2 regions of the Kocuria sp. MNB10 genome follow, and region 1 is predicted to be linked to the other one. Evidence: predicted binding sites of a transcription regulator. Region 1 holds the regulator's gene; the other holds the start of a gene.

Evidence for each region. Region 1 encodes HrcA, which represses chaperone genes, less so after heat shock. Its sites were predicted from a motif close to TTNGCACTCGNNNNNNNCGAGTGCNAA; they were not measured.
Region 2: a site for HrcA is predicted at 5,798-5,824, ahead of ACW9PK_RS05035 (Hsp20/alpha crystallin family protein). Genes of this name have one in related genera too.

What each region holds. Positions count from the first base shown of each region.
Region 1 is NZ_CM133411.1:2,832,946-2,848,998, forward strand. Features, by position in the region: gene recO (DNA repair protein RecO) at 1-698, opposite strand, end outside; gene leuA (2-isopropylmalate synthase) at 790-2,544, opposite strand; gene ACW9PK_RS12900 (LCP family protein) at 2,716-4,326, opposite strand; gene ACW9PK_RS12905 (GTPase Era) at 4,423-5,472, opposite strand; gene ybeY (rRNA maturation RNase YbeY) at 5,525-5,980, opposite strand; gene ACW9PK_RS12915 (PhoH family protein) at 6,028-7,113, opposite strand; gene ACW9PK_RS12920 (GerMN domain-containing protein) at 7,258-8,214, shown strand; gene ACW9PK_RS12925 (16S rRNA (uracil(1498)-N(3))-methyltransferase) at 8,237-8,998, opposite strand; gene dnaJ (molecular chaperone DnaJ) at 8,995-10,137, opposite strand; gene hrcA (heat-inducible transcriptional repressor HrcA) at 10,192-11,214, opposite strand; gene ACW9PK_RS12940 (DUF3097 family protein) at 11,378-12,256, shown strand; gene ACW9PK_RS12945 (DUF4870 domain-containing protein) at 12,470-12,901, shown strand; gene hemW (radical SAM family heme chaperone HemW) at 12,907-14,151, opposite strand; gene lepA (translation elongation factor 4) at 14,151-16,007, opposite strand.
Region 2 is NZ_CM133411.1:1,125,126-1,141,178, forward strand. Features, by position in the region: gene ACW9PK_RS05000 (Dyp-type peroxidase) at 1-714, opposite strand, end outside; gene ACW9PK_RS05005 (NAD(P)H-dependent flavin oxidoreductase) at 849-1,862, opposite strand; gene ACW9PK_RS05010 (NUDIX hydrolase) at 1,945-2,379, shown strand; gene surE (5'/3'-nucleotidase SurE) at 2,614-3,471, opposite strand; gene ACW9PK_RS05020 (1-phosphofructokinase family hexose kinase) at 3,691-4,653, opposite strand; gene ACW9PK_RS05025 (GNAT family N-acetyltransferase) at 4,715-5,194, shown strand; gene ACW9PK_RS05030 (ChaB family protein) at 5,258-5,677, opposite strand; gene ACW9PK_RS05035 (Hsp20/alpha crystallin family protein) at 5,937-6,431, shown strand; gene ACW9PK_RS05040 (MMPL family transporter) at 6,581-10,348, opposite strand; gene ACW9PK_RS05045 (TetR/AcrR family transcriptional regulator) at 10,527-11,228, opposite strand; gene ACW9PK_RS05050 (D-serine ammonia-lyase) at 11,373-12,704, opposite strand; gene ACW9PK_RS05055 (bifunctional sugar phosphate isomerase/epimerase/4-hydroxyphenylpyruvate dioxygenase family protein) at 12,750-14,606, opposite strand; gene ACW9PK_RS05060 (shikimate dehydrogenase) at 14,603-15,544, opposite strand; gene ACW9PK_RS05065 (IclR family transcriptional regulator) at 15,619-16,053, opposite strand, start outside.

The sequences.
Region 1 (16,053 bases):
ATGTACGCCGCCACGAACCCGGCAGCTGCGCGCGCGGTCTTGGTGTCGGCGGCGTCGATCGTGGACCAGTCCCCGCGCAGCAGCCCGTCCAGCAGCACGAACGTGGCCGCACTGGGCGCGGCGGATCCCGGCGGACGGCACTGAGGACACACCGCACCGCCGAGGGCCGCGGAGAACGAGCGATGGGGCCCGGGAGCCCCGCACCGTGCGCAGTCCACGAAACTGGGCGTCCAACCGGCCAGGGCGACGGCGCGTAGCAGGTAAGAGTCCAGGATGCGCCCCGGTTCGTGCAGACCACGCGCGAGGGCGGACAGCGCTCCCACGAGCAACTGGTAGTGCTGGACTGCGGTGTCGTAGTCGTCCGCGGTGAGTTTCTCCGCGGTCTCGACCATGGCCGCCGCGGCGGTGTATTTTTCGTAGTCGGCCACGATGCTCTGCCCGTATGCCCGTTTGCCGATGGCCTGCGACACGATGTCCAGGTTCCGTCCGTGCACGAGCTGCACCTGGGCCACGTGGAAGGGTTCCAGGCGCGCACCGAACCGCGACTTGGTGCGCCGCACCCCCTTGGCCACCGCCCGGACCTGGCCGTTCTCGGCCGTCAGCAGGATCACGATCCGGTCCGCTTCACCGAGGTCGTAGGTGCGCAGCACCACGGCGTCGTCCCGATAGCTACGCGATGCGAAGGTTGAACGGGCCATCGGGTCATTGTGCCACCTACCCCGGACACGACTCCGCTGCGGCGCACCCGGGTGCCCGCAGCGGAGTCGTCGGAGAAGGGAAGGAGCGCGCTCAGTCCTGCTGGGCCAACTGCGCGTCACGCACGGCGCGGTTGACCGCGGAGATCACGGCCTTCAGGGACGCTCGCGTGGTGTTGTTGTCCATCCCCGCACCCCACAGCACGCGGTCACCCACGGCGAGCTCCACGTAGCTCGCGGCCTGCGCGTTCGCGGACGCGGACAGCGTGTGCTCGGTGTAGTCCAGCAGGCGCACGTCCACGCCCTCCGCGTTGAACAGCTGAATCAGCGCGTCGATGGGCCCGGTGCCGTGCGCGGTGCGCTCGTGGTGCTCGCCGCCCACGTCCAGGCCGATCTCCAGGACCGTGTTGCCCTCGTCCTCGGCATGGGTGGAGATGGACGTGATGCGGTAGTGACCCCACAGCTCGCCGCCGCCGTCCTTGGCGGGCAGGTACTCGTCGGTGAAGATCTTCCACAATTGCTGCGCGGTGACCTCCGACCCCGAGGTTTCGGTGTACTTCTGCACGACCCCGGAGAACTCGATCTGGGCCCGGCGGGGCAGGTCGATGCCGTACTCGCTCTTGAGCAGATAGGCCACGCCACCCTTGCCGGACTGGGAGTTCACGCGGATCACGGCCTCGTAGCTGCGGCCCACGTCCTTGGGGTCGACCGGCAGGTACGGGACGGCCCATTCCATGTCATCGATGTCCACGCCCCGCTCCTGCGAGTCCCGCTGCATGGCCTCGAAGCCCTTCTTGATCGCGTCCTGGTGCGAACCGGAGAACGCGGTGAAGACCAGGTCACCGCCGTACGGGCTGCGCTCGGGCACGGGCAACTGGTTGCAGTACTCCACCGTGCGGCGGATCTCCTCGATGTCCGAGAAGTCGATCTGCGGGTCCACGCCCTGGGTCAACAGGTTCAACCCCAGGGTCACCAGGTCCACGTTGCCGGTGCGCTCGCCATTGCCGAACAGGCACCCCTCGATCCGGTCCGCCCCGGCCAGGTAGCCCAGCTCGGCGGCGGCCACACCGGTCCCGCGGTCGTTGTGGGGGTGCAGCGACAGGATGATGTCGTCGCGGTGGTACAGGTGCCGGCCCATCCACTCGATCGAGTCCGCGTAGATGTTGGGAGTGGCCATCTCCACGGTCGCGGGCAGGTTGATGATCATCTTGCGACCGTCACCCACCTCGAAGGTCTCGGCGACCTCGTTGCAGATCCGCGCGGCGAACTCGAGCTCGGTGCCCGTGTAGGACTCCGGGGAGTACTCGTACGTGACGTCGGTGTGCTTGAGCTGTTCCTCGTACTTGCGGCACAACCTGGCACCGGTCAGGGCGATGTCCACGATGCCGTCCATGTCGCGGTCGAAGACCACGCGTCGCTGCAGGGTGGACGTGGAGTTGTACAGGTGTACGATCGCGTGCGGTGCGCCCTCGATTGCCTCGTACGTGCGCTCGATCAGGTGCTCGCGGGACTGCGTGAGCACCTGGATGGAGACGTCCTCCGGGATCAGGTCGTCCTCGACCAGGGTGCGCACGAAGTCGAAATCAGTCTGCGAGGCGGACGGGAAGCCCACCTCGATCTCTTTGTAGCCCATCTTCACCAGCAACTGGAACATCTTCAGTTTGCGCTCGGAGTCCATGGGGTCGATCAACGCCTGGTTTCCGTCCCGCAGGTCCACGGCGCACCAGCGCGGGGCCGTGGTGGCCACCTTGTCCGGCCACGTGCGGTCGGACATGTCAAACGGGAAGTTCTGGTGGTACGGGGTGTACTTGTGGACGGGCATTCCGGAGGGACGCTGCAAATTCTTCATGGGAAGGGGGCCTTTCGATCAGAAGCTTGTGGGCCGGCACCACGGAACTCCGCAGCGGGTGGTCGGCCGTGAGGATCGGTTCAGGCCCCGCTGCGGCACGTAAGCAGGAGTAGCGTCATCCCTTGCCGCATGTGATCCAACGTACCACTAGGTCACCGGCACACCGGATCGTTACCCCGCCGCGGTCTCCTGGCACGTGAACTGCTCCGCGGTCTGGCCCTGCAGGTCCTCGGGCAGGGCGGCGTTGCGGTCCATCGTGTCACCGCTACGGAAGTCCTGGCCCACCGCGACCTCGATCCCGGGCACGTCGTAGCTCGCCACGAGTTGGCTCGGTGAGACGTTCAGGACAGCGGCGACGTCGTCCGCGGCCAGCGCCCAGTTGGGGTTGTAGAACATCTGCGTGGCCGCGAGCTGCGTGCCGGAGGACGCGGTGCGCGCCTGGTCGTAGCCGGCGCGTTCGAGCACGCTCACGAGCTGGTGGTCCCGGCCCCCGGCGTCCGTGCGGTTGCTCACCGTGATCGGCACGAGCGACGGGTCCACGGCGGGGCCGGTCGCGGTGGGCGATGCCGCCGGCTCGGTGGGGTGCGTGGCACTCGGCACGGGGGTAGCGGTCTCCCCCATCGCGTGGGAGGGCCCGGGGGACGCCGCCGGCGCGTCGCGGGCCTCCGTGACGGAGACGTCCCGACGCAGGGTCTCGAAGAGCCGCTCGGCGGGCTTCTCTTCCAGCTGCAACCGGTTGGGGTCCTGCGGGTAGGGCTCGGACGGCGCGGTCACGAACGCGATCCGGCCGGGATCGATGCCGTTGAGCGCACCGGCCATGCCCACGAGGGTGGGGATGGAGGTCAACCCCTGGTCCACGTGCAGGTTTTGGGTCATCACCTCGGCGATGTGGTAGAGCTGCGGGAGGTTGGTGAGCGTCCCGTCCGCCTGGATCTTGCGCGTGAGGGACGCCAGGAACGACTGCTGCGAGCGGATGCGGGCCTCGTCCCCACCGTTGCCGAACGCCGCGCGGGAACGCAGGAACGCGAGTGCCTGTTCGCCCTCCACGGAGGAGATCCCGGCGGGCAGGCGCAGCCCGGACTTGGGGTCATCCACCGGTTCGTTGACGCATACCTGCACGCCGCCCACGGCGCTGGAGAGTTCCTTGACGGCGTTGAAGTCGGCGAGCATGAAGTGGTCGATGTTCACGCCGGTGAGTCGGTTGATCGCGGCCACGGTGCACCCAGGGCCGCCGTGTTCCACCGCACTGTTGAGCATCCCGGTCGTGGCCGGGTACACGGTGCCGCTCTTGGGGTCCGTGCACTGCGGGATCCTGACCATGAGGTCCCGGGGAAAGGAGACCACGGTGACGGCGTCGCGGTTCTCGGTCACGTGCACGAGCATCATGACGTCGGTGCGGCCCTCGGCGTCGTCCTCGCTGCCGTATTCGCTGTTGCCCTGGCCGTGGCGAGTGTCCGAGCCCATGACGAGGATGTCCAGGGGGCCGTCGTCCACGTTCTCGGCACCGTCGGAGAGGTTCAGGGGGCTCGAGGTGAGGTTGCCGGTCAGGCGCAGCGCGGCGATCCCGCCGATGCCGAGTACGGCCAGTAGCCCGAACACGGCCAGGATCACGGCGATCCTGCGTACCGAGGAGCGGTGGACATGGGCGCGGTGATGACGTCCGGTCTGGCGCAGGTCGTACGCCTCGCCGTCGCGATCCGTGCGGCGGGCGGGGTGCGTACTCCACGGCGCGCTCGTACGCGAACTCCGGCGGCTCCGGCGTGGTGCTGAGCTGGGATCCACCGGTGACGTCTCCTGGGGTCTCGGATCGGGCGGGGCGTGCGGCCCTGACTGGTAGGTCAGGCTACGGCACCGGGTTGACGTGTGGTGTGTATCCGCTCAGAACCCGAGCTTGGACAGCTGTCGGGGGTCCCGTTGCCATTCCTTGGCGACCTTGACGTGCAGGTCCAGGTAGATCCGGGTGCCCAGTAGAGACTCGATCTGGGCTCGGGCGCGCGTTCCGATCTCGCGCAGTCGCGCACCGCGCTTGCCGATCACGATGGCCTTCTGGGAGTCCCGTTCCACGTACAGGCTCGCGTGGACGTCCAGCATGGGGTTGTCGGGTGAGCGGCCTTCACGTTCGGAGACCTCGTCCACGACCACGGCGAGCGAGTGGGGCAGTTCGTCCCGCACGCCCTCGAGCGCAGCCTCGCGGATGAGTTCGCCCATCATGGTGACCTCCGGCTCGTCGGTGAGGTCCCCTTCCGGGTACAGGGGCGGGGAGACGGGCATCAGCGACACGAGCAGCTCGGCGATCTCGTCCATCTGGAAGCCGTCCGCCGCGCTCACGGGGATCACGTGGGCCCATCCGGCCGGCGTGTCCTCGGTGCGCTGCGCGGCCGGGCGACCGCCGGTGCCCTTGGCGGACGGCGCCGCGTCGCGACGTCGTCGTCGTGCGTCGCGCTGGGCGCGCTCCTCGGTGACGACCTCGCGCCCGAGCTCGCTCACGGCCACGAGCTGTTCGGCGAGGCGCTGCTGGGGGACGAGGTCCGCCTTGGTCACGATCGCGACCACGGGGGTGCGCCCGACGGCGGCGACGACCTGCTGGGCGATGTACCGGTCCCCCGGGCCCACCTTCTGGTCCGCGGGCACGCAGAACCCGATCACGTCCACCTCACCCAGGGTCTGGGCCACGACGTCGTTGAGCCGCTGACCGAGCAGCGTGCGCGGACGGTGCAGGCCGGGGGTGTCCACGAGGATCAACTGACCGTCGGTGCGGTGCACGATCCCGCGGATGGTGTGCCGCGTGGTCTGCGGACGGTTGGACGTGATCGCGACCTTGCGCCCCACGAGCGCATTGGTCAGCGTGGACTTGCCCACGTTGGGCCGGCCCACGAACACGGCGAAACCGGCGCGGAAGTCAGCGGGCTGTTCAGTGGGCTGGGTCATCGCGGGTCCTCGGTCGTTCAGTCGGTGCGGGGGTCGGAGGCGGTGCGGCGCCTCACGTCATGGTCTCCACGGGCGCGTCCCGGCCCAGGAACTCCTCGAGCAGCGAGCGCTGGGCGGTGAACATGCGGGCGCGTTCGTCCTCGTGGGCGTGGTCGTGGCCCAGCAGGTGCAGCAGGGAGTGGGTGGTGAGCAGGCACAGTTCGTCCTGGGTGCTGTGGCCGGCGGCCGCGGCCTGGCGTTCGGCCACGGGTGGGCACAGTACGACGTCCCCGAGCACGCCCAGGCTAGGGTCGTCGGGGGTGCCCTCGCGCAGTTCGTCCATGGGGAAGGACATGACGTCGGTGGCACCGGGCAGGTCCAGCCACTGTTCGTGCAGTTCGGCCATGCGGGTCTCGTCCACCACGGCGATGCTGACCTCGGTGTCGGGGTGCAGGTGCCAGCGGGTGAAGGCGAGGTCCACGAGGGCCTCGAGCTGGTCGGTGTCCACGGCGCGGTAGGCGGTGGGCAGCTCGGCCTGTTCGGCGGGGGTGTCCCAGGGCAGGTCGAAGGCCACGCTCACGGGGTGTCTCCCTCGGTGCGCTCGGACGACGCCGCTCGGCGTTCGTCCTTGCGGCGGGCTCGTTCCACGCGGTGGCGGTTGGTGGTGTCGAACTGGTCGTAGGCGGCCACGATCTCGCCCACGAGTTCGTGGCGCACCACGTCCGCGGAGGTCAGTTCGCAGAACGCGATGTCGTCGATCTTCCCGAGCACGTGTTGGACTTGGCGCAGTCCGGACTTGGTGGTCCCGGGCAGGTCCACCTGGGTCACGTCACCGGTAACCACGATCCGTGAGCCGAAGCCTAGACGGGTGAGGAACATCTTCATTTGTTCCGGGGTGGTGTTCTGGGCCTCGTCGAGGATCACGAAGGCGTCGTTGAGGGTGCGCCCGCGCATGTAGGCCAGCGGGGCAACCTCGATGGTCCCGGCCTCCATGAGCCGCGGAATGGACTCGGGGTCCATCATGTCGTGCAGGGCGTCGTAGAGGGGACGCAGGTAGGGGTCGATCTTGTCGTTGAGCGAACCTGGGAGGAAGCCCAGTCGCTCGCCGGCCTCCACCGCGGGACGCGTGAGAATGATCCGGTTGACCTCCTTGGCCTGCAGGGCGCGCACGGCCTTGGCCATGGCCAGGTACGTCTTGCCGGTACCGGCGGGCCCGATCCCGAAGACCACGGTGTGCTCGTCGATCGCGTCCACGTAGGTCTTCTGGTTCACGGTCTTGGGCCGGATGGTCTTGCCCCGGGTGGAGAGGATGCTCGTGGACAGCGCGCTCGACGGGCGCAGGTCCTGGGCGTCACGCATCATGCGGGCCACGCGCAGCACCGTGCGTTCGGTGATCTCGGTGCCGCGCAGCGCCATCGTGAGAAGTTCCTCGAGCAGGGAGGCGGCCAGGCGGGTGTCGATCACGGGCCCCTCGAGGGCCACGTCCAGGTCCCGCACGGTCATCCGCACGGCCGGGAACTGCTGCTCGAGCAGACGCAAGGTCGCGTCCCCGTGACCCAAGGTCCGGACGGCGGTCTCCCGATCCGGTACGTGCACGGTGACGCGGGTTCGTTCGGTGGGCGGAGTGCTCAGTGCCTCGGTCCCTTCGGTTGGTTCGCTCATCGGGTCCAGCCTACCGGTGCGCGCGGACCTGGACCCGCCGGGACCGACGGGCTCGCGCGCCGCAGGTTGCAATCCCATAACGGTCCGCCCGGATCCACGTGCGACGTTAGCGCCCGTGGCTCCCGGTGGGTAAGTTGTGTAGCCGTGAAAAATCCCGCAGGAACGACCGAGCCGCAGCGTCGTCGTGCCACCGCGCCCGGCGGACTTCGGCGCGCCGCGACGGGGGCGCTCGCCGTGTCGCTCGCCGCGGTCGTGGCCTCGTGCGGGACCGCCGCCGACCGACCGGACCACAACTCCGAAGCCGCCCCCGGGATCGCCTCCGCGCCCATGAACACGGACACCGCGATGGAAGGCGTGGCCACCGAACAGGCCCCCGTGTACTGGGTGGGCACCGGGGACCAATCGCGCTACCTGTTCCGCGAGTTCCGCACCCCGACCTCCCAGGACACGACCGACCCCGTGGCCCAGGCGGCGCTCATGGTCACCTCGGCCACCCCCGCGGACCCGGACTACCGGTCCCTGTGGTCCGCCGTGGACACCGTGGGCACCTCCGTGTCCCCGGACGGAACCATCACCGTGGACCTGCCCGCCGCCGCGTTCGCCTCCCAACTCTCCCCGCAGGACGCGCGGGTCGCACTGCAGCAAATGGTGTACACGGTCTCCGCGGCGGCTGTGACCGCCGGGCTGTTGGACTCGTCCACGGCCAAGGAGGTGCGGGTCCTCGTGAACGGGCAGAGCGGGTACAAGGCCTTCGGAGCCGTGGAACTTCATGCCCCGCTCACGCGTGACCCCGCACTGGCCGCGCCCGTGTGGCTCGTCGACCCCCAGACCGGGGCGGAACCCAAGAGCCCCGTGACGGTCTTCGCCCGCGTGCTGCCCTCGGTGCGTGACGCCCTCTGGGAGGTGCTCGAGGACGACCGCGTCGTGCACAGTGGGAACATCGCACCCGCTTCCCCCGGCTCGGATCCGACCACGGGCACGGAACTACGCACGAGTGTCACGCTCGACCCCGGGACGTACACCGTGCGCGTGAGCGGCACGGACGATTCCGGCACCACCGTGTCCGACGATCACGCGATCACAGTGCGCGCCGGGGACTGAGCCCTCCCCGTTGGGTCCCGGGTCAGTCCCAGAGCCCGAGCACCGCGTGCAGCGCGGCCAGTGCCGCGGGTCCCGCGGTGGACGATCGCATGACAGTGGTTCCCAGGCGCATCGGCTGAGCACCGGCGGCGCACAACGCCTCGAGCTCTCCGTCACCGATCCCTCCCTCCGGGCCCACGATCACCGCGATCCGGGACCGATCACCCCACCGGGTCACGTCCGGGGTGGACCAACGTGGGCTCGCCGATTCATGCAGCACGAGCCACAGCATCTGGGGTTCCGCAGCGATCAGCCGGGCCAGACCCGCGGTGTCCACCCAGTCACCGCGTTCGGGCCAGCGGGCGCGCCGCGACTGCTTGGCCGCCGCGGCCAGGGTGGAGTCCCACTTGGCCATGAGTTTGGCCGCGCGGTCCGCGTGGACGCGCACGATGCTGCGCTCCGCCTGCCACGGGATCACCCGGGAGACCCCGAGTTCCGTGGCGGCCTCCGCGGCCTGCAGGTCCCGGTCCCCCTTGGCGAGTGCCTGCACCAGCGTGAACTCCGGCTGCTGCGCGGCGTCGTGGTGGATCTCGTGGACGGTCACGCTCATCCGGTCCTTGGCCCCGGAGTCGAACGTGCACACCGCACGGGTGCCGTGCCCGTCCACGAGGTCCAGGGCCTCCCCCGCGCGCAGGCGCCGCACGGTCACCGCGTGCTTGGCCTCGGGACCCACGACGTCCAGGACCTCCCCCGGGTGCGCCCGGAAGAGGTCCCCGGCGGGGACGTGGAAGACGGGGTTGGTCACAGGTCGTTGAACCGGTCCCGCAACCGGGAGAAGAACCCACCGGAGTGGTTGGTGTTCACGGTCGTGCCGTCCGCCGCTTCCTCACCGCGCAGCTCGGCGAGTCGCTCGAGCAGTTCGCGCTGTTCGGAGGAGAGGTCCTTGGGGGTCTCCACCTCGAAGTGCACCTTGAGGTCCCCGCGGCCCTTGCCCCGCAGGTGGGTGACACCCAGGTCGTCGAGCGTGACGGTCGCACCGGACTGGGTACCGGGATCGACGTCCACCGTGCGAGCGCCGTCGAACGTCTCGAGGCTCACGGTGGTGCCGAGCGCGGCGGCGGTCATGGGGATACGCAGGCGGGCGTGGAGATCGTCGCCCTCGCGGAGGAAGGTGGGATCGGGGTCCACCTTCAGTTCCACGAAGAGGTCGCCGTTGGGTCCGCCGGCGGTGCCGGCCTCACCCTGGCCGCCCAGGCGGATGCGGTTGCCGGACTGGATGCCGGCGGGGATCTTCACGGTCAGGGGGCGGCGGTCGCGCACGCGGCCCTCGCCGTAGCACTCGTGGCACGGGCTCTCGATCACGGTGCCGAAGCCGTTGCACTGGGAGCACGGGGCCTGGGTGGTGACCATGCCCAGGATGGACTGGCGCTGGTACTGCATGTGGCCGGAGCCGCGGCACATGGTACACGTCACGGGGCTCGTGCCGGGCTGGCAGCACGTGCCCTGGCACGTGGGGCACACGACGGCGGTGTCCACCGTGATGTCCTTCTCCATGCCGAACACGGCGTCCTTGAGGGAGATCCGCACGTTGATCAGGGCGTCCTGGCCCTGGCGGGTGCGGGACTGGGGGCCGCGCTGGCCACCGGCTCCCGCGCCCTGGAAGAACGTCTCGAAGATGTCGGAGAAGCCGAAGCCCGTTCCGGGGAAGCCCCCGCCGAAGCCGGTGTCCGTGCCGTTCTCGTTGCCTGTGGCGTCGTAGACACGGCGTTTGTCCGGGTCGGAGAGGACGTCATTGGCGTGGGAGACGCGCTTGAACTCCTCGGCGGCCTCGGGTGAGGGGTTCACGTCCGGGTGAAGTTTGCGGGCCTTCTTGCGGTAGGCGCGCTTGATCTCTTCGGCGCTGGCGTCCCGGCTCACGCCGAGGGTTTCGTAGTGATCGCTCACGATGTCGTCGTTTCTTCTTTCGTCGGTTCTACGGTCGAGCGGGGCGGGCGGCGCTCACGTGCGCTCAGCCCCCAGGTTCTTGGACAGGTAGCGGGCCACCGCGCGCACGGAGGCCATGGTCGTGGGGTAGTCCATGCGTGTGGGCCCCACGACTCCCACCTTGGACGCGGCGTGCGGACCGTAACCCGTGGCCACCACGGACGCCTCCGCCAGGGGGTCGTCGCTGTGGTCGGAGCCGATGCGCACCGCGACCCCGCGTTCGTCCTGCTGCATCTCGGACAACAATCGCAGCATGGCCACTTGTTCCTCAAGCGCCTCGAGCACCGGGGAGATGCTCTGCGGGAAGTCCCCGCTGAAGCGCGCGAGGTTCGCGGTCCCGGCCATCACCAGGCGGTGTTCGTCCGACACCGCTGCGAGCACCGCGAGCGCCCCGGTCACCGCGGTCCCGGCGTCGCGCAGTTCCTCGGGCAGGGCCGGGGGCAGGGTCACGGCGGCGTCGGGGACGTCTTCCACGGGCCTGCCGAGCAGGCGTGCGAGCACGTGGGCGCGCAGCTCCAGCAGCTGGGCCTCGGTCAGGGTGACGGGCAGTTCCACGGTGCGTTGGGCCACGCGTCCGGTGGTGGGGATCAGGATCACGAGTACGCGGGCGTCTCCCACGTCCACGAGTTCCACGTGGCGCACGGTGATCCCGGTGCGCACGGGATACTGGATCACGGCCACCTGGTGGGTGAGCTGGGCGAGCAGGCGCACGGTGCGCTCCATGATGTCGTCCAGGTCCTGGGCGCCGTCCATGAACACCTGGATCGCGCGGCGCTGGGCGGAGGTGAGGGGCTCCAGAGCTGCGATCTGGTTGACGAACTCGCGGTAACCTCGGTCCGTGGGGATCCGCCCCGAGCTCGTGTGCGGGGCCACGATCAGCCCGTCCTCCTCGAGGGCGGCCATGTCGTTGCGCACCGTGGCGGAGGAGACGGGTAGGCGGTGGCGTTCCACGAGCGCCTTGGACCCCACGGGTTCACGCGAATGGACGTAGTCCTCCACGATGGCGCGCAGGATCTGCGCTCGGCGCGGATGCTCCATGTGTCTCACCTCCCGTTGCTGGCAATTCTGGCACTCAAGAGTTCACAGTGCTAATCCTGGCCGTCCGGGGCCCGTGGGTCAGGGGCCGATTTTGATACGCTCGCGGCTGATTCGCCTGCCCGGCGGCGCGCTCGCGCCGCGGCACGACGTGGAGGAGTCGCCCGTGAACGCATCCGGCTGGTCCTGGGGTCCCCGGGACCTAGGCAGTCCCGACGTCGCCCGCACCGGTCCCGTCTCCCGGGACGTCCCCGTGGCCCGGGACATGGTGCTCGAGGACGTGGAGACCGGGTGGGTGGGCGCCGTCGTGGGCGTGGAGACCATCGGCGGGATGCGCGTGGTGGGTCTGGAGGACCGGCACGGGCGCGTGAAGTCCTTCCCCCTGGGCCCGGGCTTCCTCCTGGACGGCGAACCCGTGCGGCTGGGCCCGCCCGAGACCCGCAGCGCCCCGGCCAAGCCCCGGATCACGCGTTCGGGGTCGGTCGAGGTCGAGAACCTGCGCGCGTCCGTGGCCAAGGAGTCGCGTGTGTGGGTCGAGGGGTACCACGACGCCGAGCTCGTGGCCAAGGTGTGGGGCCACGACCTCGCGGTCGAGGGCACCGTGGTGGAACCCCTGCACGGGATCGACGACCTCCCCTCAGCCATCGCCGAGTTCCACCCCGGCCCGCAGCGCCGGCTCGGGATCCTCGTGGACCACCTGGTCGCGGGCTCCAAGGAGTCCAGGATCGCCCAGGAGGCGCTCGCGGTCCCGGGTGCCCGGGACAACGTGCTCATCCTCGGACACCCCTACGTGGACATCTGGCAGGCCGTGAAGCCCAGCGCCCTGGGGATCCGGGAGTGGCCCGTGATCCCGCGCGGGGTGGATTGGAAGACCGGGATGGCACGCGCGCTGGGCCTGCCGCACCGCACACCCCAGGACGTGGGGCGGGCGTGGCAGGCGATCCTTGCACGAGTGAACACGTACGCAGACCTCGAACCGGCCCTGCTGGGCCGCGTGGAGGAGCTCATCGACTTCCTCACCGCCCCGGACGCCGCCGATTCCTGACCCGGGCTGCGCCTGACCTGCGGTGACCCACGACGTCGACGGCGCTCGCAGCCGGTGGTCTACGGCTTCGGTGACCCGCGTTAGCGGTGACCACCAGCGTGGGTGACGCCTGGCGTCGTCGTCCGGCGCGAGCCACGCGGGAACGACCGTAGGATGGGAGCACCGGCGTCCTCCGACCCGGATGGCTACCGCCCGTGAAAGGCACACCCGCTCGTGACTGACGCTGCTCCCTCCCCCTCCACTCGCTCCGCCGAGACTCCGTTCGAGTCCGTGGCCCCCGTGGCGCAACCCCTGGACGTGTCCCAGGACCGGCAGTGGGCCACCCTCGCCCACCTGGGTGGCGTGGTGGGCGTACTGCCCAGCTACATGATCCACCGGGTGTTCAAGGACCGCGGTCCCTTCACCGCTCAGGAATCCCGGGAAGCCGCCAACTACACCATGCTGCCCACCCTGGTGATCCTCGCGGGCATCGTGCTCTCACTCATCCCGTTCATCGGATGGCTCTTCTCGGTCATCGCCGCCGTGACCTGGCTGTTCCTGGCCATCACCTCCGTGCGCGCGGGCGTGAAGGTCAACCGCGGCGAACCGCACCAGTACCGGTTCAACACCCACCTCTACGACAAGTTCGCGGCCCGCAACTCCTGACACGGTCACCAGTCGAGCAAGCGGCGCGTCACGGCGTCGGCCATCAGACGCCCCGCGTCCGTGAGGACCGCGGACCCGCGGAGGGCGGCGGCGCCGTCCAGCCAGCCGTCGGCGATCAATCCGGCCACCGCGTGCCGCCCCTCCGGGCGCAGCCCCTCGAGCGGGAGTCCCTCACGGATCCTGATCCCGAGCATCACGTGTTCCACGTACTGCGTCTCGCCACCCAAGGTCTCGCGGCCCACGGCCGGTGAGTCACCCCGGCGCACGGCGGCCGTGTACGGCAACGGGTGCTTGAGGTTCCACCAGCGCACGCCGTCACTGTGTGAGTGCGCCCCCGGGCCGATCCCCCACCAGTCCTGATTGCGCCAGTACGCGAGGTTGTGCACGCTGCGGTTCTGCACCGCGCTGCGCCCGTGGGCCGCGCGGGACCAGTTGGACACCTCGTACCACTCGAACCCGGCCTCGCGCAGCAGCGCGTCCGCGAGCGTGTACTTCTCCGCCTGGTCGTCCGGATCCAGGTCCGGCACCTCACCGCGGCGGATCTGGGCGGCCAGCTTGGTGCCGTCCTCGATGATCAGGGAGTACGCGGAGACGTGGTCGGGGTCCATGGCCAGCGCGGCCTCCAACGAGGTGCGCCAGTCGGCCACGCTCTCCTCCGGTGTACCGTAGATCAGGTCCACGCTCGCGCCCAGTCCGCGGTCCTTGGCCCAGCCGACGGCGCGCGGGACGTTCGCCGGCGTGTGCGTGCGTTCCAGCACGCGCAGCACGTGGGGCACCGCGGACTGCATCCCGAAGGACACCCGGGTAACCCCGGCCGCGGCGAGCACGTCGAACGTCTCCTCGCTCACCGAGTCGGGGTTGGCTTCCACGGTGACCTCGGCGTCCGGGGCCAGCCCGAAGCTCTCCCGGGCCTGCTCGAGCATGAGCGCGAGCTCCCAGGCGGGCAGAAGGGTGGGCGTACCCCCGCCGAAGAACACGCTGTGTAGCGCGCGCGGCGGTGCCCCGGCGGCGTCGAGCACGGACCGGGCGAAGCGGACCTCCGCGGCGGCGTCGGCGTGGTAGTCGCGCTGGGAGACGCCGTCCCCGAGCTGGTCCATGGTGTAGGTGTTGAAGTCGCAGTACCCGCAGCGCACCGCGCAGAACGGGACGTGGACGTACAGGCTCAGGGTGCGATCGGTGGCGCGGGCGACCGATGCCGCGGGGAGCGCGCCGTCCCGGGGTGCGGGATCACCCTCCGGTTGGGCGGGCATTACTTCTTCTTGTCCTTCCCGCTGTCCTCGTCCGAGGACAGCGCGGCCACGAAGGCCTCCTGGGGGACCTCCACGCGGCCCACCATCTTCATGCGCTTCTTGCCCTCCTTCTGCTTCTCGAGCAGCTTGCGCTTACGGGAGATGTCACCGCCGTAGCACTTGGAGAGCACGTCCTTACGGATCGCGCGGATGTTCTCGCGCGCGATGATCCGGGAACCGATCGCGGCCTGGATGGGGACCTCGTACTGCTGGCGCGGGATGAGCTTCTGCAGCTTGCCCGTCATGAGCACGCCGTACGAGTACGCCTTGTCCTTGTGGGTGATCGCGCTGAACGCGTCCACCTGCTCGCCCTGCAGGAGGATGTCCACCTTCACGAGATCCGCGGCCTGCTCGCCGTCCGCCTTCCAGTCCAGGGACGCGTAGCCCCGGGTCTTGGACTTGAGCTGGTCGAAGAAGTCGAAGACGATCTCCGCGAGCGGCAACCGGTAGCGCAGCTCCACGCGGTCCTCGGAGAGGTAGTCCATCCCCTTCATCTCACCGCGCTTGGACTGGCACAGTTCCATGACCGCGCCGATGAACTCGGACGGCACCAGGATGGTGGCCGAGACCATGGGTTCGCGGATCTCCAGGATCCGCCCCTCCGGGAACTCGGACGGGTTAGTAACCTGCTCCTCCGAGTTGTCCTCGAGCGTCACGTTGTAGGACACGGACGGCGCGGTGGAGATCAGGTCCAGGTTGAATTCGCGTTCGAGCCGGTCGCGGGTGATCTCCAGGTGCAACAGCCCCAGGAAACCGCAACGGAAGCCGAAGCCCAACGCGGCGGAGGTCTCGGGTTCGTACACCAGGGCGGCGTCGTTGAGCTGGAGCTTCTCGAGGGCGTCCCGCAGCACGGGGTAGTCCGAACCCTCCACGGGGAACAGCCCCGAGAACACCATGGGCTTGGGGTCCTCGTACCCACCCAGGGACTGCTGCGCGGGCTTGGTCTGGCTCGTGACCGTGTCACCCACGCGGGACTGGCGGACGTCCTTCACGCCCGTGATCAGATAGCCCACCTCCCCCACACTCAGCCCCTGCGAGGGCACCGGCTCCGGGGAGATCACACCGAGTTCGAGCAGCTCGTGGGTGGCCCCGGTGGACATCATCTGGATCCGCTCTCGCGGGGACAGCGTCCCGTCCACCACGCGCACATAGGTCACCACGCCGCGGTAGGTGTCGTACACCGAGTCGAAGATCATGGCACGCGACGGCGCGTCCTTGACCCCCTGAGGCGCCGGGACCTGGCGCACGATCGTGTCCAGCAGCTCCTCGACGCCCTCACCGGTCTTGCCCGAGACCTTGAGCACGTCCTCGGGTTCCACGCCGATCAGATTGGCGAGTTCAGTAGCGTACTTCTCCGGCTGCGCGGCCGGCAGGTCGATCTTGTTGAGCACCGGGATGATCGTGAGGTCGTTCTCGATCGCGAGGTACAGGTTGGCCAGCGTCTGCGCCTCGATCCCCTGGGCGGCGTCCACGAGCAGGATCGTGGCCTCGCACGCGGCCAGGGACCGGGAGACCTCGTACGTGAAGTCCACGTGCCCGGGCGTGTCGATCATGTTCAGCGCGTAGTCCGTGCCGTCCACGTTCCACGGCATCCGCACCGCCTGGGACTTGATGGTGATCCCGCGTTCGCGTTCGATGTCCATGCGGTCCAGGTACTGGGCCTTCATCTGCCGGGGCGTCACCACGCCCGTGGCCTGCAGCATCCGGTCCGCGAGGGTGGACTTGCCGTGGTCGATGTGGGCGATGATGCAGAAGTTCCTGATCACCGAGGGGTCGGTCGAGGCGGGAGCCGGTGGATTGACGGCCAACGGTGACACGGGCGGTCCTTTCGATCGGATGACTCCCCAGTTTCCCACGTTCCGC
Region 2 (16,053 bases), 1.2 Mb from region 1:
CACGTTGTCACGTATGATCTCGCAGGCCTGGCCGTCCACGTCGTCGAGGTCGTTGAGGGCCACGTGCGAGTTGGCGGGCTTGTCCTCGTCCGAGAGCTCGATGTCCTCGAGCTTGGTTCGCCCGATCACCAGCTTCTGCTCCGTGACGGACAGTGCCTCCCACGCGCCCATGTCGTGGAGGTACTTCTGCACGTGCACGTAGCTGCCGCCGCGGCAGGTCGGGTCCTGGTCACCCACGACCGCGACCGTGAACGCGTCCTCGTCCTCCGGGTTCGCGGTGCCGTCCACGAAACCCAGCAGATCGCGTTCCTGGAAGAATGTGAAGCCCTGCACCTCGTCCACCACGTCCATGTGCGGGCCCAGGCGCTTCATGAGGTGCTTGGCCAGCTCGAAGCACATGTCCTGGGAGACCGCGCGCAAGTGGATCAGCAGGTCCCCCGGGGTGGACACGGCCGCGTGCACAGGACCCACGATCTCCGGGAACGGGTGCAGGTCCTTGGGGCGGGGCGCATCGTAGAGCCGGTCCCACGCATCGGAGCCGATACCGACCGCGCACAACAGGTCACTCGTGGGGACGCGGAACGAGACCGCCTTGGTGAGGTCCGAGACTCCCGTGAGGATGTCCGCGACCTCCGCCTCCGATCCCTCCTCGATGGTCAGGACCAGGAACATCGCGGACTTGGCCGGGGCGGCCACGATCTTCCGAGTGGGCATGGGCTCTCCATGGGTGGGCGGTGCGCCACCCGGATGCTCACGCGCCCTGGACGTACCGAGCGCGGTCGATCCGGGGTGGGCGGGTGTGCTGTCCTTCCCACGCTAGCCTTCAGGTACCGCCCCGCGGCAGTGGGTCACAGCCCCCGGAAGAGTTCCACGATCTCCGCCGCGCTCGTGTCCCGGCACGCGCCGAAACCGGTGCCCGCCCACAGGTTCAGCCCCTCGGCGTCGCCCGCGGACGCGGCCCGCAGCGGCGCCGTCATGTAATGCACCTGCGGGTAGCCACTCACCTGCGCAGATCCGAGTCGGTCGGTGAACCCATTACGCAGGGCGCGGGCCCAGCGGCCCGAGAACGCCCGGGTGACCACGGTGTCCCTGCCCCCGCCGTTCAGCAGGGCCTCCCGGTGGGCGGGTTTGGTCCCCGCTTCCCGCGCGGTGAGGAACAGGGTGCCCACTTGCACCGCTACGGCTCCGCGGCCGAGCAGGTCCGCGGCGTCCTCGCGACTCGCGATCCCGCCCGCGGCGATCAACGGGATCTCGCTCAACTCACGCGCCTGGTCGAGCAGTTCCGCGGTGCTGATGTCCTCCGGGGTCGTGGCCTGGCCGTGTGTGGCCCGGTGTCCGCCCGCTTCGCGGCCCTGCACCACGATCGCGTCCGGTGCGAGTTCCACCGCGGCCTCGACTTCCCGCGCGTCCGTGGCATTGAGGACGACGACGCTGCCCGCCTCACGCAACCGCGCGACGTCGGCCGCTCCCGGCAGTCCGAACGTGAGCGAGACGAGGGGCACGGGGTTGGCCACGAGGTGATCCAGCTTGGCCGGGTAGTCGTCATCCGTGAACGGGCCCGGCTGCGGTGCGGGGACGTCCAGGTCGGCGGCCACGGGGGCGAGGGCTCGCGCGTACGCCTTGAGCTGCTCCGGATCGGAGGGGTCCCGTTCGGGGACGAAGAGGTTGACCCCGAAGTGGTCCGTGCGTGCGGCGACCTCACGGATCTCCTCCGCCATGACACTCGCGGATTTGTAACCCGCGGCCAGCATCCCCAGTCCGCCCGCTTCCGCCACGGCCACGGCGAGCGCGGGGGTCGAGGGGCCACCCGCCATGGGCGCCTGCACCACGGGTACGGACAGATCGTGCAGGGGGTTCGTCATCGTGGCTCCTTATAGTGGGGGCGTGCCGGATTCCCATGATGCCAGTCCCCTCACCAGCGCCGACAGGACCCCCTCACGTCCCGTGATCAAGGTGACCGGCGTGGTGCTGCGGCGCGCCTCGGACGGGGCGGTCCTGACCGTGCGCAAGCGTTCGACCGGGATGTTCATGTTCCCCGGGGGCAAGCCAGAGGGGGACGAGACACCGCTGGAGACCGGGATCCGCGAGGTCCGGGAGGAACTGGGGATCTCGCTGACCCCGGAGCAGTTGCGCCCCGTGGGGGAATGGCACTCGGATGCCGCGAACGAACCCGGTCACGCGCTGCACAGTCACGTGTTCGTGAGCACCGTGCCGCTCACCGACACCCCCGTGCCTGCAGCGGAGATCGTGGAACTGCGGTGGCAGCCCCTCGCGGGTGCGGAGGACGTCACGGACCTCGCTCCCCTGGCTCGGTTGCACGCTCTCCCGGCGCTGCGTGCCGCGTCCAGCGGGGCGTGTGTCTCCGGCTGCGAGTCGTGAGGCACGCGGAGGCCACCGGCAAAGTTTGAGGCACGTAGAGACCCACCGCGGATTTTCAGGCACTCCAAAGCCACTTAACCGCCCGAATACTGGCTTCCGCGTGCCCAGCGTTTCGATAGTGGTTTCCGCGTGCCCAAAGGTTTGTGAGGGTCACATGGGCGGGCATTCCCGGGGCGGGTCACTGGGGTATCGCCGTTTCACTCTGTTCCACGCCACGACAGCAGAGGCTCCGGGTCACGTGCGGCGCATGACCGTGGCGGCGTCCACGGTGACGTCGTCGAGGGGGGCGGGTGCGGCGTCGTCGGCGGAGGGATCGCGAGGGGTGATGCCCAGAGCGTCCGGGGCGAAGGTGCGCAGGGTCTGGTGGGGGTCGTCCACCGGGGCGCGCAGCAGGGTGGCCGTGGCCCAGCCGTGGGTGAGGAGGTAGTGGTCGCTGTCGGGTTCCTCCGGGCCGGTCTCGGCGCTGTAGGTGACGGCGATGTGCTTCTCGTCCCCGCGGCCGATCTGCGCTTGCACCGCGCCGAAGCCCGCCAACCGCGCGGGTTTGAGTCCGCGGAGGCGTTCGGGGGCGACGTCGGGGACGTTGATGTTGAGGATCCACTCGTCGAACGGACGGGTCTCCCATCGCTCGAGCGCGAACCGGGTGACCAGGTGCGCGGTGTCCCAGTGCTGCGGCGCGCCGGACGTGATGGACACCGCGATGCCGGGGATCCCGTGGGACGCGGCCGTCAGGACCGCCCCCACGGTACCGGAATGCAATGTGGCCTTGCCCGTGTTCGCGCCCAGGTTGACCCCCGAGAGCACGAGATCGGGCCGCTGGCCGAACGCACCATAGGACGCCAGGAACGCGATCAATGCGGGTGCGGCCTTCACGCCCACGCAGTCCACGTCGCGCGGCATCCCGGGCGGCGCGGCTGCGACGAGCGCGATCCGGCCGTCGATCTCCTCCCCAGACAGGGAGGAACTCGCACCCGAGTACTCCTCGGCGGGTGCGGCCACCTTCACCGTGTGCCCCCGATCCAATGCAGCGCGCACCAAAACCGCGAGCCCCGGGGACGAGATGCCGTCGTCATTGGTGACCAGGATGTGCATGTGCACCATGGTGACACGCGCCCGTCACGCGGACCAGAGCCCGGTATTCGGGCCATGCCACCCAGGAGGACCAACCCGGTCACGCTTCACACGGGCCGAACTGCCCGCGACCACGTCCGGTCAGGGTGCACTGGGCGTCAGACCGAACTGCTCGGCGCGTCGAGCCGGAGCCGGGTCGTGGCACCGAATCGGAGAGCCACAGGTCAAGCACCCGGAACGTCAGGACAGCGTGCGCACCGTGATCTCGCGGGCGAACTTCTCGATGGTCGTGCGGTTGCCGGTCCCCAGGCCGCGGCGCGCCACGTTCAGCGCTCCCGCTGATGCACCGAGGGCCACGGCCTCCACGAGATCGAGACCGCGCGCCAGACCCACCGAGATCCCCGCGGTCATCGAGTCCCCCGCCCCTCGGTGGTCCAGCGGTGTGATGGACGGCGCGGAGACCTCCCGCACGGAATCCTTCTCCACGAGCAGCGCGGGGTCCTTGGCGCGTGAGATCACCACGGCGCCCGCACCGCGTTCGAGCAGCATGTGTCCGGCGCTCACCAGGGCCTCCGCGGTGTCCTCCGCGACGAGCTCGAGATCGAGCACCTCTTCGTGGCTGATCTTGAGCACGTCCACGTTAGCCGCCACGGCCGCCAGTGCGGGCTTGCCGCTGAGGTCCGCGACCACGGTGGTCCCGGCATCCCGCGTGTCCCGGATAAGGCGGCCGAAGAACGACGCCGGCACCACGTCCCCGGGTTCGGCCCCGGTAACCGTGAGGACGTCCGAGGCGAGCGCGTCCACGAACGCCGTGCCGTAGAGATCGTCCAGTTCATGGCGGGAGAGCTCCGGGGGCGGCATGTGGGCCACGGTCTCCCGGTCCTCACCGCGCAGGTCGTAGACGTATCCACCGTTGCCGTATCCGTAGCGCACAGCATTGACCTGCATGCCCAACCCGTCCAGCATGGTGCGGATCAGCGAGCCCAGTTCCCCGCCGAACGGCCCGCTCACGGACACGTCCACCCCCAGCGACCCGGCCATCCGGGCGACCCACAGCCCTTGCCCGCCGGGGTGCATGTGCACGTCCGACTCGTGGGAACTACGGTTACGATGCGCAGCCGGTTCCGTGATTTCCGTGATCAGCAGCGGAGTGGGAACCAGGATGGAGATACGCGGCTTGGGGCCGGGGCGGGTCTCGGTCACGAACGAAAGCTACCTGACACGGGCGCTGGTGAACAGCACACCAAGGTGTCACCATGGTGGGATGAACGTCACCGCACCGGTTCGTATCGTGGAAGGTCAGGCCGCCAGTGAGCACACGCTGCGCGCCCTGAGCGCGTACTTCAGCGAGTTGAACAACCGGATCGACGGCGGTTTCGATCCCGAACTCACCGAGGTCACCGCCCCGGAGGACGTCACTCCGCCGCACGGGGATTTCTTCCTCATGACGGATTTGGTCACGGGCTCGGTCATCGCGTGCGGCGCGGTGCGCAAACTCGACGATGACCGCGTGGAACTGCGCCGGATCTGGGTCACCCCGGAACACCGCGGACAGGGCCACGCGCGCACCCTGGTGCGGGCACTCGAGAACAAGGTGCGCGCTTTCGGCGCCACCACGGCCGTGGTCTCCCTCAACGAGGAGATGACCGAGGGGATCGCGATGTTCCGCAAGCGCGGCTACGAGCCCGTGGATTCCTTCCACGACGCCACCACGGCCTCGGTCTTCCTGGCCCGCCAGTTGTAGACCCACCGATCGCAGGCCAGCAGTCACAAACCCGCAGGGTATGAGCCCGCCGAGCGGTGAACCTCAGTCGCGGGCCTCGCGCGTCTTCTTCCGGTTGGCCTTGTCGATCGCCTCGACCAATTCGTCCTTGGCCATGTCCGAGCGTCCCGTGATGTCCAGTTCCTGGGCGAGTTCGTACAGGTGCTCCTTGCCGGCATTAGCGTCCACCCCGCCGGCGGTGTCCTCCGAGTTCAGACCGCCCTTCTCGGCGCTGTCGTCCGAGGGCCCGTTGTGCTCCTTGGGCTCCCAGTGGTCCCCGACCTTCTCGTGGGTGTGCTTGACGGCCGACCACGCGGTGCGCGCCGCCCGAGCGTCGTCGTGGTATTCCTCCTGCGCCGAGTCGTAGGTCTGCGCGAACGTGTCCTGTGCGTTCTCGTCCGAGCGTTGCAGCGTGGACGGGATCTCGTCCTGACGCGCGTGGCCGTTCTTCTTCGCCTTGGGCACGGGGGCCTCCTCAAAGCGTTCGGGTGTCACTGGTGACTCGATCTTACGCGCCGCCGACGCCGCTGCAACAGGCCCGCCCGCTGCTTGAGTCAGTGCCACTCAGCTTTCGTGCGTCAATGACTAGCACTTCCGTCGACAGCCTGCTACATTAGACGTTGTTGAGTCACAAAGACTCAAGAAACGTGATGGCTCCACGCGGGTAATCGACCGGATCGCGGGGCACAGCACGTGGGTGCCGCAGAGTGAAGGAGTAATCGTCATGGCTACATTCGACCCGTTCTCCGAGGTCCAGAACTTTGCCAACCAGGTCCTCTCTGGCCGCAACGGCCTGGAGCAGATGCCCATGGACCTCTACCGTCAGGGCGCCAACTATTACCTTGCCGCGGACCTGCCGGGCATCGATCCCACGAGCGTGGACGTGGACGTGGACGGTCAGCTGCTGACCATCCGTGCGCAGCGTCGTCTGCCCTCCGCGGAGAAGGACACCAAGTGGATCGTGCGCGAGCGCCGCAGCCACTCGTTCGTCCGCCAGCTCAACCTGGGCCAGGGCATCGACACGGAGAACATCACCGCCGCGTACGACAACGGCGTGCTGACCGTGACCATCCCCGTGTCCCCCAAGTCCCAGCCGCGCAAGATCCAGGTGGCCACCGGCCAGGAACACCACGACAACGTGGTCCTGGAGCACGACAAGGGCTCGGACGAGGACCGCTCGCAGAACGTGCAGAAGGACTCCGAGGGGTCGCAGGACTGAACAGGGCCGATCAGGACCGGCCCTTCACCGGCGCTGACCGGCGAATCCACCCGGTCGGAACAAGCCTGCTCAATCGGGGGCTCACCGCCCCATGACATGACTGTGCCCCGCAGGTCACCCTGCGGGGCACAGTCATGTTCACGACGGGGTCAGCGGTTCATCCACCGCACCACGTGGTCGAGGTCCTCGGACGCGCGGGAGGACCAGACCATGAGCGCGTACACGTGCGGTCCGCCCTCGCAGACCACCGCGGTGGTGTCGACGTTTGCTCGCACCAGCTCGGCCACGAACTCCATGGTGTCCGGGTAGAGCATGTCCCGGTCACCCTGCAGCACGAACGTGCGGGGTAGTCCGCGCACGTCGCCGAACGCGGGGCTCACCATGGGGTCAGTGACGTCCCGTGTGCCGGCCCACCAACGAGCGGCGGCCCGAGCGCCGTCGGTACCGAGCATGTGGTCCGCGTCCCGGTACGCCTCGATCTGGGGGTTCGTCACCGTGGTGTCCACCCACGGGGCCATGAGGATCAAACCCGCCACGCCGAGATCATCCGCGTCCCGCAGTCGCATGGCCTGGGCCAACGCCAGACCACCGCCGGCGGAGTCGCCCGACAGGAAGACGCGCGGGCCGAACGAACGGGCCAGGTCCCACACGCCGTCGGCGAGTTCGAGCGCCTCGTCCACCGTGTGATCGGGGGCGAGCCCGTAGCCCGGCACCACCACGGTGACCCCGGTGCGCTGCATCAGGGCGTCGATCCAGCGCCAGTGCACCGTGGTCATGGGGTTCACGTACGCTCCGCCGTGCCAATGCACGACCACCGGGGCGTCCGCCCGGGTGATGGCTGCCTTGGGCCGCGCGACGATGACCGGGTACCCGGCCACCATGACCTTCTCGAAGCTCGCGCGCTTGTGCATCGCCTTGTGCGGTGCCGCTTCCTCGCCGCGCACGGCCAGGGACTCGAGCAGCTTCTCCTCGGAATCCAGCACGTCCGGGAGCACCCGCAACGCCTGGTTCGTGGCGCGCAGCACCGGGTCCGCGGCGCGCACGATCACGTCCGCGGCCGGCTTGGCGGCCCGGTCCTCGGCAATGCACGTGCTCGTGGAAGCCGCCGCGTGCCGACCGCGACGCCGCTGGGTCCCCGCGGTTCCGGGCGTTGCGGCGTCTTCGCGGGAGCCCCCATTCTCGGCAGCGCCCTCGGGCTCACCGCGGCGCTGGGCGTCATCGGCCACGGCACCGAGAGGGGTCCCGGTGGCATGGTGCTGCCCGGCCGAGCGGCGCTCGGATCCCCGGTGGTAGGTGGCACGGTGATCGGCCGCGGTGCGGTGGTTCCCGACGTGACCGTGGGTCCGCTCGCCGGCCCCGGCACGGTGACCGTGCGACGTCGTCCGACCGGAAACACCGGCCGCACCGGCCGCACCCGCGGTGGCCACGGCGGCGGTCGCGGCGTGCTGCCCGTGACCGGACTTTTCCCGGCGCTTCCCCGACACCGCGCGATGGCGACCGGTGACGGGGGCGGACACGGCGGCGTCGCCCGCGGAGACCGTGCCGGACTGCCCGGCACCCTGCACGGCGAGGGACTCACCTTCGACGTCCACGTGCGGGAGGATCTTGTCCAGCCAGCGCGGGAGCCACCAGGCCTTCTCGCCCAGCAAACGCATGACCGCGGGGATCAGGAGCATGCGCACCACGAACGCGTCCAGGAGAACGCCGATCGCGAGTGCGAAGCCGATGGGCCGGATCATGGCCATGTCCGCGAAGATGAAGCCCGCGAACACGGAGATCATGATGATCGCCGCGGCGGTGACCACGGAGCGGCCCGCCTTGAAGCCGTAGACCACGGCCTGGCGCGCGGGGTGCCCATGGGCGTAGGCCTCGCGCATCCCGGAGACCAGGAACAACTGGTAGTCCATGGCCAGGCCGAACAGGATGCCGATCATCAGCGTGGGCAGGAAGCTGAGGATGGGCCCGGGATCGTGCACGCCGAACACGGCGCCACCCCAACCCCACTGGTACACGGCCACCACGGCACCGAAGGCCGCGAGCACGGAGAGCAGGAAGCCCAGCGTGGCGATCACCGGGACCAGGATGGAGCGGAAGACCATGAGCAGCAACAACAGCGAGATGATCAGCACGACGCCCAGGTAGAGGGGCAGTTTCTCGCCCAGCAAATGGGAGACGTCGATGTTCGCCGCGGTGGTGCCGGCCACACCCACGTGGACGTCCTCGTTGGCCTGGAGGTCGCCGTTGAGGTCCCGGATGTTGTTGACGAGTTCCTCGGTCGCGGCGTCCGCGGGTCCCGAGGAGGGGATCACCTGGATCACGCCGGTGGTGTTGTCGTCCGTGGTCACACCGGGGAGCACGTTGGCCACGTCGTCCTGCTGCGCCAAGCGGTCCGCCACCGTGTTCATCTTGTCGGTGGCCTCGGCATCGTTGAGACCCCCGGGGAGGTCCACGACCACGGCGAGGGGTCCGTTCTCACCCGCACCGAAGTCGTCCGCGATGCGCTGGTAGGCCTGGTACTGGGTGCTGTCCTGGGGTTCGGTGGACGCGTCCGGCAGGCCCAGGCGCATGGTCTGGGCCGGCAGCGCGAGCACGATGAGCACGGCCGCGCACGCCAGGGTGGTGATCCAGGGGTGGCGCAGGTGCAGGGGGACGTCGTGCTCGTCGATGTTCTCCTCGCGGGGCGCGGCGTCCCGCACCTTCCTGGGCAGCACACGCCGCCCGGCGAGGGAGAGCAGAGCAGGGGTGAGTGTGAGTGTCAACAGCAGGGCGATCGCCACGGCCACACCGGCCACGGTGCCCATGAGTCCCAGGAACGGGATCGCCGTGACGTTCAGAGCCACTAGGGCCACGATCACGGTCAGCGCCGCGAAGAACACGGCGGTTCCGGAGGTGCCCACGGCCATCCCGATGGATTCCCGCACGGGCATACCTCGTCGCAACTGCTGCCGGTGCCGGTTGAGCACGAACAGGGAGTAGTCGATGCCCACGGCCAGGCCCAGCATGACGCCGAGCATGGGCGTCACGGACATCATGTCGATCACGCCGGAGAACGCGAGGGTGGCGCTCGTGGCGATGGCCACGCCCAACAGCGCGGTCAGCACGGGCAGCGCCGCAGGGACCACGGCGCGCAGCATGATCAGCAGCACCAGGGCCGCGATGATCACGCCCACGATCTCCGCCGGACCCACCAGGGAAGAGATGTCCTGCGCGAGCTCCTGGGAGAACTCGGCGTCCACGCCGTCCACGGGGTGGTCCTTGATGGCGTCCATCACTGCGCTCTTGGTGTCCGATTCCACGGAGGTCTGGTCCACCGAGAAGCTCACCACGCTGATCGCGGAGTTGCCGTCCCGGGAGACCACGCGGTAGTCACCCATGCGTTCCGTGGCCCGTTCACCCTCTTCGAGCTGGGCCTTCTGCTGGGCGATCTGCTGCGGGTCGATCCCGCGTTGCTGCAGGATGCGCTGTTCGCTCACGCCCGGCGGCAGATTCTGGCGCAGCTGTGCGAGTGCTTGCTCGCCCTGCTCGAGCTGCTGGCGGCCGTCCCGCAACTGCTGCCGACCGTCGTCCAGCTGCTGCTGCGTCTGGAACGGGTTGCTCGTGGAGGCCACCTGGTCCACGTCCTCGGTGGCCTTCAGGGCCTCGGCGATGCCGTCCTTCTGGGCCTGCGTGAACTCGGAGCCGTCCTCCGTGAAGAACACGACGCGCCCGGTACCCTGGTTCGCCTCCGGGAGTTCGTCCTTGAGCCGGTCCGCGAGGTTCTGGGTCTCGGTGCCCGGGATCGTGATGGCGTTGCTCAGGTTCACACCCGACATGGCGACCCCGCCCACGGCCAACGCAAGCACCGCGAGCCATACCAAGATCACCGCCCACGCGTGGGAGGCTGCGCTCTTGCCCAGCCTGTACAGAAGTCGTGCCACGGGATTCTCCTACTGAATCGGAAGTTCTCTGGTGGGTGCGTCGCGCGGGGCGGCGGCTGATCGGTCCATGGGTGCTGTGCGGTTGTCGACGACGCCGCGGCGCCGGTCTGCGGTCTCGGGCCCCGGCGTCGGGGGCTCGCCGGTGGTGCTGGTCAGGGTTTCGGATCGGTGCGCGGCATCAGGAATCGAAGCCCCGCCCCAGGACGCCGAGCGCGGTGGTCAACAGTTCGTCCCAGATCCGGCGACCCCGCTCGTCCAGCTCGCCCCCGGTGCGCGCAACCCATTCGTCGAGGCACTCAGCGAACGAGTTGATGAGCGTGGTGGCCACCAAGTGCGTCTCGAAGGACGAGTGCTGCGGCAGTCGTTCGCGCAGCACCTCGTTCAAGCGGTCCACGGCGGTGCGGGTCACCCTGAATCCCCACAGCGAGGCCGCGGGGGTGTCCTGCAGGTCCACGGAGAACACCGGTTGGAGTTCCTCGATCAGGGTGTGGGTGCGCAGCGATCCGATCAACTGCCGGTAGACGTCCCCCAGGAAAACGTCCGACGTCGCCGCTGTCGTACCCTTCGGCGTCGTCGGCTCCGGGAGATCCCGCAGCACCCCGTCGATCAGCCCTGCCACGAGTTCCGAGAGGTACTCGAACACCGCGTCCTGGGCCGAGGGGAAGTGGTTGAAGATGGTCCGGCGGGAGACCCCCGCCCGCGCGGCCAACTCGTTGACGGTCACGCGGTCGGTGCCCAGCTCGGTGGCCAGTTCACCCGCGGCCGCGATGATGGCCCGCCGATTGCGCAGCCGGATGGCTTCGCGCTTGTCCTTGGGCTCCCCTGATCGAGGCTCACCCGAACGGTCGTCGGCGCATCCGGACAGCAACGTGGTCAACACGTGATCCATCGTACGGCAGTAATTGCACTGTGTGCATCTTCTGATGAGGAGGCTCTCATCACCTCCCTGCCAGGTCTGCGTACTTCAGTCCTTGAGGGATCGATGGTGGGGGCGTCGGTCCCTGGAACGTCGGTTGTCGGAGCGTCATGCGAGGTATCCCGCCCGCACGTGATCCGGGAGCATGCCACCACCGGTGAGCCAGGCCAGATGGGTGGCCCCGTCGGGGATCTTCATCGGGTTCTCCCCCGCTCCCTCGTGGGCGACGCGCCGCAGGGCGTCCAGGGCCGCGGCGGCCGAGGGCTCCACCACCATGCCCTCCGCGCCATACAGGCTCCTGACCTGGGACAACATCGCCTCATCCGTGCACGTGACGTAACCGGCGAGCAACCCTTCCACGGCTCGACCCACGAATCCTGAGGCCCGCCCCACCGCGAGCCCGTCCGCCACCGTGCGGGTGTCCAACCCCAGTTCCGCCACCGAGATCCCGTCATGACGACCCGTGTACACACCCAGGAGCATGCAGGGTGCGCGGGTGGGTTCCACGAACACACAGTGCACTGCATCCCCGAATTCCCGTTTCAATCCGTAGGCCACGCCGCCCGGGGCTCCCCCGATGCCACATGGAAGGTACACGTACAGGGGATGCTCAGCGTCCACAGCGACACCCAGGTCATGTAATTGCCGGGCCACCCGCGCCCCCGCCACGGCGTACCCCGCAAACAGGCTCAGCGAGTGTTCGTCGTCCACGAAGTGCACCGACTCGTCCGCCTCGGCGGCCACACGCCCCGCCGCGACGGCTTCCGTGTAGTCGGTGCTGTGTTCCACGACCTCCACTCCCCGCGAGCGCAGCAGATCCTTCTTCCACTGTTGCGCGTGTACGGACATGTGCACCGTGGCCCGCAGCTCGAGCGCCGCGGCGATGATCCCGATGGACAGCCCCAGGTTTCCCGTGGAACCCACGACCACGCGGTGCTCCCGCATGAGCCGGCGGAAGGGCTCGGCCCCGAACACGGTGTAGTCCGGTCCGGGCCGCGGTGGTTCCGGCAGCAGGCCGTGGCGCACCGCGAGCGTCTCGGCGTACTGCAGGACCTCGTGCACCCCGCCACGGGCCTTGATGGAACCGCTCACGGGGAGGATGTCGTCACGTTTGAGCAGGACCCGCCCCGTCCGGATACCGCTAACGCGCTGCCACTCGCCGGCCTCGTCCAATGGCGACTCGATGAGCCCCCGCGCGGGCGCGGTCTCGGGGAAGGTCGCCGCAATCCAGGGCCGGAACCGCTCGAGGCGCGCCGCGGCGTCGTCGACCAAGGCCGGGTCCACCCCGGAAGCCGCCAGCCCCCGGGCGCTGTCCACCGCGGGATTCCACCATGTCAGGGGTTCCTCCCGGGCCAGCCGGGACAGCACGGGATCCGACGCACCCCTTGACCCGTGCTGCCTCGGCGGCTCCGCGGTGGGTTCGATCTCCGGCGTATCCATGGCCCCATCATGGCGCGGCATGCTCTCACAGGCCACCGACCGGGCTCAGCCCCCGAACTCCCGGTACTGCGCGGCCAACCGGACGGGAGCATTGGGGGCGCCGAAGCCCTCGTAGCCGCCGCGGCGTTCCACGACCTCCACGAACACCTCGCCCAGCGTGGCCGTGTAGAAGTGCAGGAACTCCCCGTGCTCGTCCCGGTCGTAGAGCAGCCCGTGGGATTCGAGCTCGGCCACGAACTCAGGATCCAGGTCGAAGCGGGCCACGAGGTCCTCGTAGTAGTTGCGCGGCACGGGCAGGAAAGCGAGCCCGCGGCGTCGTGCCCGGCGTGCCACCGCGACGACGTCCGAGCACGCGAGCGCCACGTGCTCCGGGTAGGCCGCGCCCGTGAAGGCGCCCTGCTCCGCGGCCATGGGCGCCACGTTGAGGGGGATCCGCACGGTGTTGCCCTCCGAGCGCATGACCTGCGAGCGCACGAGTCCGGACGGCCCCGCGACCTCTTGCGAGGACGTGGGATGCAGGTTCAGCAGGGACGTCAGGAACAGCACCGCCTCGTCGTAGTGCTGCCACGGCTGGGCCAGGTTCACGTGGTCCACGCCCGTGATCAGGGCGCCCGACGCCGCGTCGTCCTGGTCCGCGCCGAACTCCCCGAGCCACGGGGGCACCCCATGGTTGCCGTGCGGGCCGAAGAATAACTCCGTCCCGTCCGGCGCGAGCACGCCGTGCAGCACGGTCTCGTCCGGCTGCTGGGCGCGATCCACGGCCCGGGCGAGCAGGCGTTCCGCGCGGTACGCGGCGAGGTCGGGATCCGCGACCTGGAAGCCGAGGGCCGCGAGCCGCGTGGGCTGCACGGTGGCCCCCGGGTCCTCCGAGACCACGATCCGCACCGGCCCCTGCGTCCACGCCTGGACCGAGTCCTTGGAGCGGTGGTGCCCGGCCAGGGAGAACCCCAGCTGATGTAGCAACCGGGTCACGCGCCCGAGCTCCCGGGTGCGCAGCTCCACGAAGTCCCAGTCGTCGGGGGTCTGCGGAGCGGGCAGATCGGTGAGCACGAGCGGCTCGCGCTCGGGTTCCCCGCCGGCGTCGCGCACGACGTCCGCGGTCTGGTCCTCGAGCCAGCGCAGGGACCGCAACCCGTCCACGGCCGTGCGATAGACGTCCGCCTGCCGGAACGAGTCGTTGAAGATCTCCAGGGACACGGGCCCGGCGTACCCACACTCGTGCAGGCGGCCCAACAGGTCCACCAGGTCGAAGTCCCCCTCACCCGGGAAGACCCGGTGGTGGCGCGACCACGAGAGCACGTCCTGTTGGAGCAGGGGCGCGTCCGCGAGCTGCACGAAGAAGATCTTGTCCGGGTCGCACTTTTCCACCCCGGCCACGGTGTCCCCGCGGGAGAAGATGTGGAAGCTGTCCAGGCACGTCCCGACCCGGGGGTGGTCCGCGAGTTCCACGATCCGGTGTGCGTGGCGCCAGTCGTTGACGTGCGCGCCCCACGCGAGAGCCTCGTAGGCCAGGTCGATCCCGTATTCGTCGGCGACGTCGCCCGCGGTCCGCAGCTGCTCGGCGATCGCCTGGTCGTCGTCCAGAACACCGGTAGCCACGTTCGAGCACACGAGCAGCACCGTGGTGCCCAGCCGGTTCATGAGTTCGCACTTGGCGCGCAGTCGGCGCAGGGAATCCGGGAACGTCTCCGGGGCCACCTCCACGCCGTCGCGGAACGGCTGGTACATGTCCAGGGAGAGCCCCAGCTCCGCTGCGAGCTCTCGGAGTTGTTCGGGCGACGACGGCGAGACCACCAGGTCCGGCTCGAAGACCTCGATCCCGTCGAACCCGGCGGAGGCCGCCGCCCGCATCTTCTCTTCGAGGGTTCCGGACAAGCACACCGTGGCGATACTGGTCCTCACAGGACACCCTCCTGTTTCTCGTGGTTGCGCTCACCCTCGGGAGCGGACGCGGGGACGGTAACGGCGTCGTCGCCCTGGCCGGTGAGCTCCAGGAAGTGCCGGCGCATGCGGGCACTGTCCGGGGCAACCCCCGTGATCAATGCAAACGCATCTACTGCTTGCCCCACGGCCATGTGTCCACCGTCCAGCACCGAGCACCCGAGAGCCCGCGCCGCCCGTACCAGGGGCGTCTCGAGCGGAAGATAGATCACGTCCGCGACCCAGTGCTCCGGTCGCAACAGACCCACGTCGAAAGGCGTCCCGGGGTGGTGGTGCATCCCCACCGGGGTCGCGTTGACCACGCCGTCGGCCGCCGCGATGTGCTCCGTGGCCCGTTCGGCCGTGACGGCTTCCACCACCGCGTCCGGGTAGCGGGCGGCGAGTTCGCTCGCTCGCTCGGCGGCGCGGGCCACGTCCACGTCCACGAGACACAGCCGCTGCGCACCCAGGGACAGCAGGGCCTCGGCCACCGCGGACCCCGCCCCGCCGGAACCGAACTGCACCACGGACCCCACGGTCACGCCGGGCAGACCGTGCCCGAATCCGGTGGTGAACCCCGAGCAGTCCGTGTTGTACCCGATGAACTTTCCTTCCCGGATGAGCACCGTGTTCACGGCCTGGATGGCCTCGGCGCGCGGATCGATCTCGTCCAGGTGCTCGAGCACGAGCTGCTTGCACGGGTGCGTGATGTTGAAGGCGTTGAACCCCAGATCACGCCCGGCCCGCAAGAGGTCCCCCACACTCGTGCCGGGGCGTCCGATCACCCCCAGGTCCACGGGGCGGTAGAGGTAGCGCAGACCGTGCCGGTCCGCTTCGGCCTCGTGCATGGGCGGGGTGAGGCTCTGGGTGATGCCGTCGCCGATCAAACCCACCAGGTAGGACTCGTTGCGAGTGGACATGGGACTCCTTCCGGGGAGTGTGTGCCGTGGTCAAGAGGTGCGAATTCAGGGCCCGGGGAGCCCGGACCCGAACATCAGCTGCGCTGCGGAAGCACCACCGCGAGTCGGTCCGCGGCCTCCCGCAACAGGGGGACGTTCTGGATGAGCTCAGTGGGATCGCACCGGTGTACGGGCGCGGCGAGCGCGAGCGCCGCCTGGAGGGGAGCACCTGGGGACATGACGGGCACGGCCAGGGCGGCCATACCGTCGTCGTGCTCCTGGTCCTGCAGGGCCCACCCCTGCTCCCGGACCTGCGTGAGGATCGCGCGCAAGCGCTCGCGGTCGGTGAGCGAGCGCTCCGTGCGCGCGCTGAGGTCGAGGGACGCCACGAGGTCATCGCGGACGCCCGGTGCGGTGAAAGCCAGCAGCACCCGGCCGAGCGCGGAGGTGTGCAGCTCCCCCCGGTCCCCCGGGTCCGTGGTGATGCGGTGGTGCGGGCCGTCCACGGTGTGCACGGTGAGGAAACGGTC